One region of the Streptomyces sp. NPDC018031 genome, then DNA from elsewhere that is predicted to be linked to it. Evidence: predicted binding sites of a transcription regulator. Region 1 holds the regulator's gene; the other holds the start of a gene.
What was found. The regulator HrcA, encoded in region 1, represses chaperone genes, less so after heat shock. The targets are predictions, from matches to a motif close to TTNGCACTCNGNNNNNCNGAGTGCNAA.
Positions count from the first base shown of each region.

Region 2: a site for HrcA is predicted at 2,821-2,847, ahead of groES (co-chaperone GroES). Genes of this name have one in related genera too.

Region 1 covers NZ_JBIRFT010000007.1:294,556-298,968, forward strand. Annotated here, with positions in the region: gene ACH4B3_RS19245 (DUF3097 domain-containing protein) at 1-573, opposite strand, end outside; gene ACH4B3_RS19250 (MBL fold metallo-hydrolase) at 631-1,395, opposite strand; gene hrcA (heat-inducible transcriptional repressor HrcA) at 1,683-2,699, shown strand; gene dnaJ (molecular chaperone DnaJ) at 2,700-3,833, shown strand; gene ACH4B3_RS19265 (nitronate monooxygenase) at 3,999-4,413, shown strand, end outside.
Region 2 covers NZ_JBIRFT010000001.1:1,142,329-1,146,741, forward strand. Annotated here, with positions in the region: gene ACH4B3_RS04755 (ester cyclase) at 1-310, shown strand, start outside; gene groL (chaperonin GroEL) at 579-2,207, opposite strand; gene groES (co-chaperone GroES) at 2,365-2,673, opposite strand; gene ACH4B3_RS04770 (SAM-dependent methyltransferase) at 3,011-4,192, shown strand; gene ACH4B3_RS04775 (MFS transporter) at 4,333-4,413, opposite strand, start outside.

The DNA.
Region 1 (4,413 bases):
TACGTCCTCGCCGGTGACCCGGGCGGCGATGCGGGACTCCTTGGAGCCGGGCACCAGGTGGTCGACGAGCACGCCGAGCCGGGCGTCCGGGCCGGGGGAGAAGGCGCGGACGATCTCCGGGAGGTCGTCGACGCCCTCCAGGTACTCGACCACCACCCCCTCGATCCGCAGGTCGTCGCCCCAGACGCGCTCCACCAGCTCCGCGTCGTGCCGGCCCTCCACGTAGATGCGGCCCGCGCGGGCCACCCGGGCCCGGGCGCCGGGCACCGCGATGGAGCCGGACGCGGTCAGCCGGGGGCCGGCGGGCCCGGCGGCGGCCGGGCGCACCAGGGTGACCACCTTGCCCTCCAGCAGGAAGCCGCGCGGCTCCATCGGGAAGACCCGGTGTTTGCCGAACCGGTCCTCCAGGGTGACGGTGGGGCCCTGGGCGGTCTTCTCGCAGCGGATGACGGCGCCGCAGAAGCCGGTGCCGACCTCCTCGACCACCAGATCGGCCTCCGCGGGAACCTCCGGCACCGGGGCCTGCCGCTGCCACGGAGGGGTCAGGTCGGGGTCGTACCGTCTGCTGCGCACCGGCCGACGATACGAAAAAACGGCAGGCCGCGGTGGCGACACGCCGGTGGGCGGCGGTTACCGGTCACCGGCCGCCGGGGGTCCGCCGCCGGGCGTACCGGCCAGCTCGTCGCGTTGCGCGCGGACGAAGGCGGCGTCCACCACGGCGCCGTGGCCGGGCACGTACCGGGCGTCCTCGCCGCCGAGCGCGAGCAGCCGGTCCAGGGCGGCGGGCCAGCGGGCGGGGATCGCGTCCGGCCCGGCCTGCGGTTCGCCGGACTCCTCGACCAGGTCCCCGCAGAACACCACCTCGGGGGTGCCGGGGACCAGGACCGCGAGGTCGTGGCCGGTGTGGCCGGGGCCCACGTTGGCCAGCAGCACCCGGCGGCCGCCCAGGTCCACCACGAGCTCCCCGGACACCTCGTGGTGCGGGATCACCAGCAGGTCGGTGGCCTCCGCCGCGGTGTCGCCGGGCACCCCGTGCCGTTGGGCGTCCTCGCGCAGGTCGTCCCGCTCCCGGCGGAGCAGGTCGGCCATCCCGACGGCCGCGTACACCTCGCAGCCGGCGAACGCGGCGGTGCCCAGGACGTGGTCGAAGTGCGGGTGGGTGAGCACGACATGGGTGGGGCGCCGGCCGAAGAGCGCGGTGACCTCGCGGCGGATCATGGCCCCGTCGGCCAGCGTGGCGCCGGTGTCGATGACGAGTACGCCGTGTTCGCCCGCGACGGCGCCGATCGTCTCGTCCCAGCCGGGGAGCCGCCGGCGTACCACGCCGGGCGCGAGGCGCTCCCAGCCGGCCGGTTCGGCGGTGCGGTGCGCGGACGGTTCCGCAGTGCTGTCCATGGGGCAGACGCTAGCGCCCGGGGAGGGTGGCGGCACGGCCGGCGCCCGGCGGGCGGGGCGGTCCGGTGCCGCGGGGCGCGGGCCCTCCGGGAGCGGCCGACTCCACCGTGTGCGGTCCCGGTTGTGCCGTGCGCCGGGCCGTCCACCGGGGCTGGGACGGCTCTTGCCCCCGCCATGGGACCCGGCCGTACACTGACTCAGGAAGGATTTGGCACTCGGGGCAGCTGAGTGCCAGCGGGGCGGCCCTGAGAGCCCCACGGAGCCCGGCCGGGCAGGGAGGTGAGCGCGTGCTCAGCGAACGCAGACTCGAGGTGCTGCGCGCCATCGTCCAGGACTACGTCGGCACCGAGGAGCCGGTGGGGTCCAAGGCGCTCACCGAGCGGCACCGGCTGGGGGTGTCCCCGGCCACCGTGCGCAACGACATGGCGGCGCTGGAGGACGAGGGGTTCATCGCCCAGCCGCACACCAGCGCGGGCCGTATCCCGACCGACAAGGGCTACCGCCTCTTCGTGGACAAGCTCGCGGGCGTCAAGCCACTCTCCCAGGCGGAGCGCCGCGCCATCCAGAACTTCCTGGACGGGGCGGTCGACCTGGACGACGTGGTGGGGCGCACGGTGCGGCTGCTCGCGCAGCTGACCCGGCAGGTCGCGGTCGTGCAGTACCCGTCGCTCACCCGCTCCACCGTCCGGCATGTGGAACTCCTCGCGCTGGCGCCCGCCCGGGTCATGCTGGTGCTGATCACCGACACCGGCCGGGTCGAGCAGCGCATGGTGGACTGCCCGGCGCCGGTCGGCGAGACGGCCCTGGCGGACCTGCGGGCGCGGCTGAACAGCCGGGTCGTGGGGCGGCGCTTCGCCGACGTCCCGCAGCTGGTGCAGGACCTGCCGGAGTCGTTCGAGACGGAGGAGCGGGGCACCGTCTCGGCGGTGCTGGCGACCCTGCTGGAGACCCTGGTCGAGGAGACCGAGGAGCGGTTGATGATCGGCGGCACCGCCAATCTGACCCGCTTCGTACATGACTTTCCTCTCACCATCCGACCGGTGCTGGAAGCGCTGGAGGAGCAGGTCGTCCTGCTCAAGCTGCTGGGTGAGGCCAAGGATTCGGGCATGACCGTGCGCATCGGGCATGAGAACGCCCACGAGGGGCTGAACTCCACGTCCGTGGTCGCGGTCGGCTACGGTTCTGGCGACGAGGCGGTCGCGAAACTCGGCGTGGTCGGACCGACCCGCATGGACTACCCCGGAACGATGGGAGCGGTACGCGCAGTGGCACGTTACGTCGGACAGATCCTGGCGGAGTCGTAAGTGGCGACGGACTACTACGCAGTCCTGGGCGTGCGGCGTGATGCCTCACAGGACGAGATCAAGAAGGCGTTCCGCCGGCTCGCCCGGGAGCTGCACCCGGACGTCAACCCGGATCCCAAGACCCAGGAGCGGTTCAAGGAGATCAACGCCGCTTACGAGGTGCTGTCGGACCCGCAGAAGAAGCAGGTCTACGACCTCGGCGGCGACCCGCTGTCCAGCACCGGCGGCGCCGGCGCCGGTGGCTTCGGCGCGGGCTTCGGCAACTTCTCCGACATCATGGACGCGTTCTTCGGCACCGCCTCGCAGCGCGGCCCGCGTTCGCGTACCCGGCGGGGCCAGGACGCCATGATCCGGCTCGACATCGAGCTGGACGAGGCCGCGTTCGGCACCACCAAGGACATCCAGGTCGACACCGCCGTGGTGTGCACCACCTGCAGCGGCGAGGGCGCGGCCCCCGGGACCTCCGCCCAGACCTGTGACATGTGCCGCGGCCGCGGCGAGGTCTCGCAGGTGACGCGGTCCTTCCTGGGGCAGGTCATGACCTCCCGGCCGTGCCCGCAGTGCCAGGGCTTCGGCACGGTCGTCCCGACGCCGTGCCCGGAGTGCGCCGGTGACGGCCGGGTGCGGTCCCGCCGCACCCTCACGGTGAAGATCCCGGCGGGTGTCGACAACGGCACCCGGATCCAGCTGGCGGGCGAGGGCGAGGTCGGCCCCGGCGGCGGCCCGGCCGGCGACCTGTACGTCGAGATCCACGAGATCTCCCACCCGGTCTTCCAGCGCCGCGGGGACGATCTGCACTGCACGGTCACCATCCCGATGACCGCGGCGGCCCTGGGCACCAAGGTGCCGCTGGAGACGCTGGACGGTCTGGAGGAGGTCGACATCCGGCCCGGCACCCAGTCCGGCCAGTCGATCCCGCTGCACCAGCGCGGTGTGACGCATCTGCGCGGCGGCGGCCGCGGCGACCTCGTCGTGCACGTCGAGGTGCAGACGCCGAGCAAGCTCGACCCGGAGCAGGAGGAGCTGCTGCGGCGGCTCGCCAAGCTGCGCGGCGAGGAGCGACCGACGGGCGAGTTCAAGCCAGGCCAGCAGGGCTTGTTCTCGCGCCTGAAGGACGCGTTCAACGGGCGTTAGGGCCCACGGCCCACGCGGCCCGGACCGGTGGCCACCGAGCCGCCGGACGGGCCGCGACGCCGTTGCCGTCCGCGGCCGGCGGGCGGATCAGGGCCGGTGGGGTCGGCTCCGCCACTCGCCCGAGGCCGTTACGGGTCGGTGCCGGGAACGTGACACGATGTGTTCATGTCCTCTGCGCTGACCGATCTTTTTCGGTATCCGATCGTGCAGGCCCCCATGGCCGGTGGCGCCTCCTGCCCTCACCTCGCCGCCACTGTCTCCGAGGCCGGCGGTCTCGGTTTCCTCGCCGCGGGCTACAAGACGCCGGAAGCGATGTACGAGGAGATCAAACAGCTCCGCGGACAGACCGACCGGCCGTTCGGCGTGAACCTGTTCATGCCGCAGCCGGCCACCGCCGATCCGTCCGCCGTCGAGGTCTACCGCGAGCAACTGGCCGGTGAGGCGTCCTGGTACGAGGCCCCGCTGGGCGACCCCGACTCGGGCAACGACGACGCCTACGAGGTCAAGCTGGCCATCCTGCTCGACGACCCGGTCCCGGTGGTCTCCTTCACCTTCGGCTGCCCCTCCCGGTCCGTCCTGG
Region 2 (4,413 bases), on a different contig from region 1:
CGACCCGATCAAGGACCGGGAGACCACCGTCGGCCGGGAGGCCATACGGCAGGACGTCACCGGCTGGCGGTCGGCCTTCGACTTCGACTTCACCATCGACGACCAGCTGGCCGAGGGCGACCAGGTGGTCACCTGCTGGACCTGGCGGGGCACCCACCACGGCGAGTTCATGGGCCTGGCCCCCTCCGGCAAGCGGTGCACCATGACCGGCACCACCCAGTTCCGCTTCGCCGACGGCAGGATCGCCGAGGGCCGGTGGAACTACGACCTGTTCGGGCTGATGCGGCAGCTGGGTCTGGTGGCGAGGTGACCGGGTAGCCCCGGCCCCCGCCCTCGGCGACCGGCTCGCGGCGGGCCGTCGCGTGGCAGGCCCCCGCCCCGCGGCGGCCTGCCACGCCGGGCCCGGCCCCCCGCGCGCCCCGGCGCGCCGGGGTGTCCGCACGGCGGGTCGGGCGCGCCGCGGCCCGCTACGCGACAGGCCCGGTGCCCCCGCGACGGGGGCACCGGGCCTGAACGCTCGCTCGCGTCACCTTCTCCGGCGTCAGCCGGTCCGGTTCTCCGGCGTCAGCCGGTCCGGATCAGTGCGAGTGGCCGTGACCGTGGCCGTGACCGGCCTCAGCCTCTTCCTCTTCCTTCTTCTCCACCACGAGGGTCTCGGTGGTGAGCAGCAGGGAGGCGATGGAGGCGGCGTTCTCCAGGGCGGAGCGGGTGACCTTGACCGGGTCGATGACGCCGGCCTTGACCAGGTCGCCGTACTCGCCGGTGGCGGCGTTGAAGCCCTGGCCCTTGTCGAGCTCGGCCACCTTGGAGGTGATCACGTAGCCCTCGAGGCCGGCGTTCTCGGCGATCCAGCGCAGCGGCTCGACGGCGGCGCGGCGGACCACGGAGACACCGGTGGCCTCGTCGCCGGAGAGGCCCAGGTTGTCCTCCAGCACCTTGACGGCGTGGACGAGCGCGGAGCCACCGCCGGAGACGATGCCCTCCTCGATCGCGGCGCGCGTCGCGGAGATGGCGTCCTCCAGACGGTGCTTCTTCTCCTTGAGCTCGACCTCGGTGGCGGCACCGACGCGGATCACGGAGACACCGCCGGCCAGCTTGGCCAGGCGCTCCTGGAGCTTCTCGCGGTCCCAGTCCGAGTCCGTGGCCTCGATCTCGGCCTTGATCTGCGCGACGCGGCCGGACACGTCGTCCGTGTTGCCCGCACCGTCGACGATGGTGGTGTCGTCCTTGGTGACGGTCACGCGGCGGGCGGTGCCCAGCACGTCCAGACCGGCCTGGTCGAGCTTGAGGCCGACCTCCTCGGCGATGACGGTGGCACCCGTGAGGGTGGCGATGTCACCGAGGATCGCCTTGCGGCGGTCGCCGAAGCCGGGGGCCTTGACGGCCACCGCGTTGAAGGTGCCGCGGATCTTGTTGACGACCAGCGTGGACAGCGCCTCGCCGTCGACGTCCTCGGCGATGATCAGCAGCGGCTTGGAGCCACCCGCCTGGATGACCTTCTCCAGCAGCGGCAGCAGATCCTGGATGGAGGAGATCTTGCCCTGGTTGATCAGGATGTACGGGTCGTCCAGGACGGCCTCGAGGCGCTCCTGGTCGGTAACGAAGTACGGGGACAGGTAGCCCTTGTCGAAGGCCATGCCCTCGGTGAAGTCCAGCTCCAGACCGAAGGTGTTGGACTCCTCGACGGTGATCACACCGTCCTTGCCGACCTTGTCGATCGCCTCGGCGATCAGCTCGCCGACCTGCTTGTCCTGGGCGGACAGCGCGGCGACGGCGGCGATGTCGGACTTCTCGTCGATCGGGCGGGCGGTGGCGAGGAGGTCCTCGGACACGGCCTTGACCGCGGCGTCGATGCCCTTCTTCAGGGCGGCCGGGGAGGCGCCGGCGGCGACGTTGCGCAGGCCCTCGCGGACCAGCGCCTGGGCCAGCACGGTGGCGGTGGTGGTGCCGTCACCCGCGATGTCGTTGGTCTTGGTCGCCACCTCCTTCACGAGCTGGGCGCCCAGGTTCTCGTACGGGTCCTCGATCTCCACCTCACGGGCGATGGTGACGCCGTCGTTGGTGATGGTCGGGGCGCCGAACTTCTTGTCGATGACGACGTTGCGGCCCTTGGGGCCGATCGTCACCTTCACGGTGTCGGCAAGCTTGTTGACGCCACGCTCGAGGGCGCGACGGGCGTCCTCGTCGAACTTCAGGATCTTCGCCATGGGAGCTCTCTTCGGGTCCTCTTCTTGCGGTTCCGGCCGCGGCAGCGGCGGCCGTCACCGCCTCGGAACGCGAACTGCGCCCCGGCCCCGGCCACGCAGTGAGTGAACACAGCAGACGCAGGGACCAGGGGCGCAGTTCAGGGCAGTCTTCGGTGACTTACTTCTCGATGATCGCGAGCACGTCGCGAGCCGAGAGGACGAGGTACTCCTCGCCGTTGTACTTCACCTCGGTGCCGCCGTACTTGCTGTAGAGCACGACGTCGCCGACGGAGACGTCGAGCGGAAGACGGTTGCCGTCCTCGAAACGGCCCGGGCCCACGGCGAGGACGACGCCCTCCTGGGGCTTCTCCTTCGCGGTGTCCGGGATGACCAGGCCAGAGGCCGTGGTCTGCTCGGCGTCGAGCGGCTGGACCACGATGCGGTCCTCGAGCGGCTTGATGGCAACCTTGGAGCTGGCGGTCGTCACGATCCGACCTCCCCCTTCGGAGATCTCACGGGGTTAACTGATCTGAGGTGGCGACCAGGTGGATCCGTCGTCGCGGGTGCCGGACCTGCCCGTCGCTGTGTTTGGCACTCCCCACTGAGGAGTGCCAGCCCTGAGCCTAGGACGCGGTTAGCACTCAGTCAACTAGAGTGCCAATTCGCCGGGCGCGTCTTTCGAACCGCGCGCCCCCGGGACGCGCCGCGCCGGCCGCCCCGTCGGCCCCCACCTGCGGGAACGGCGGCCGCGGCGGGCGATCGGGCGGTTCACCCGGAGGAACGCGGGAGTCGGCGGCCGGGTTCCGGGCGGGGAGAATGACGGGGTGGATGTTGACGCCTTCGACCAACTGCTCACCGCCGACGGGCAGCGGCTCCTCGCCGAACTGCGGGACTACGACCCGGCGGGCGAGCTGGCCACCGCCACCCGGCTGCGCCGCGACCACCCGGCCGGGCTGGTCTCCGCGGCGCTCACCCAGGCCCGGCTGCGGCAGCGGGCGGCGGCGAAGTTCGGCCCCGACGCGTACCGCATGTACTTCACCCCGGACGGGGTGGAGCAGTCCACCCGCGCCTCGGTGGCCGCCTACCGGGCGGCCCGGTTCACCGCCCTGGGCCCCGCCAGCGTCGCCGACCTGTGCGGCGGCATCGGCGGCGACGCCATCGAGCTGGCCCGGCGCGGCATCCGGGTCACCGCCGTCGACCGCTCCCCGCTGACCTGCGCGGCCGCCCGCGCCAACGCCGCGGCGCTGGAGCTGTCCGAGCTGCTGACGGTCGAGTGCGCGGACGTCCTGGAGTTCGACACCGGCGGTCACGAGGCGGTGTTCGTGGACCCGGCCCGCCGGGCCGGCCGGCAGCGGGGCGGCGGCCGGATCTTCGATCCGGAGGCGTACTCGCCGCCGCTGTCCTTCGCCGTCGGGGCCGCCCGGTCCGCGCGCTGGGCGGCCATCAAGGTCGCCCCGGGCATCCCGCACGAGGCCGTCCCCGAGGACGCCGAGGCGGAGTGGATCTCGGACGGTGGGGACGTGAAGGAGGCGGTGCTGTGGTTCGGCACCGAGCCGGGGGTACGGCGCGCCACACTGCTGCCGGCCGGGGTCTCGCTGACCGGCCGCGGACTGCCCGACCCACCGGTCCGCCCGGTCGGCCGCTACCTCTACGAGCCGGACGGCGCGGTGATCCGCGCGCACCTGGTCGCCGAGGTGGCCGAGGAGGTCGGCGGCGGTCTGCTCGACCCGACGATCGCCTACGTGACCGCCGACGACGCCGTCCCGACCCCGTTCGCCACCGCCTACGAGATCACCGATGTGCTGCCGTTCCACCTGAAGCGGCTCAAGGCGCTGCTGCGGGACCGCGAGGTGGGGGTGGTGACGGTGAAGAAGCGCGGCTCGGCGGTGGAACCGGAGGAGCTGCGCCGCAAGCTGAAGCTCGCCGGGCCGCACTCCTGCACCGTCTTCCTCACCCGGGTGGCGGGTGCCCCGAGCATGCTGCTGGGGCACCCGGTGCGGGCCTGACCGGCGGCCCGCGGGGTCGGCCGGCCCGCGGGGTCGGCCGGCCCGCCGGGTCCGGGCGGCCGTCCGGGTCCGGGAGGTCGTCCGGGTCCGGGAGGTCGTCCGGGTCCGGGAGGTCGTCCGGCGACCGCCGCCCGGGGCCGCTACCGCCCGCGGTCCGCGGCGCGCGGGGAGCCCGGCAGCAGCAGCCAGGCGACGAGCGCCGCGGCCAGCAGCAGACCGCC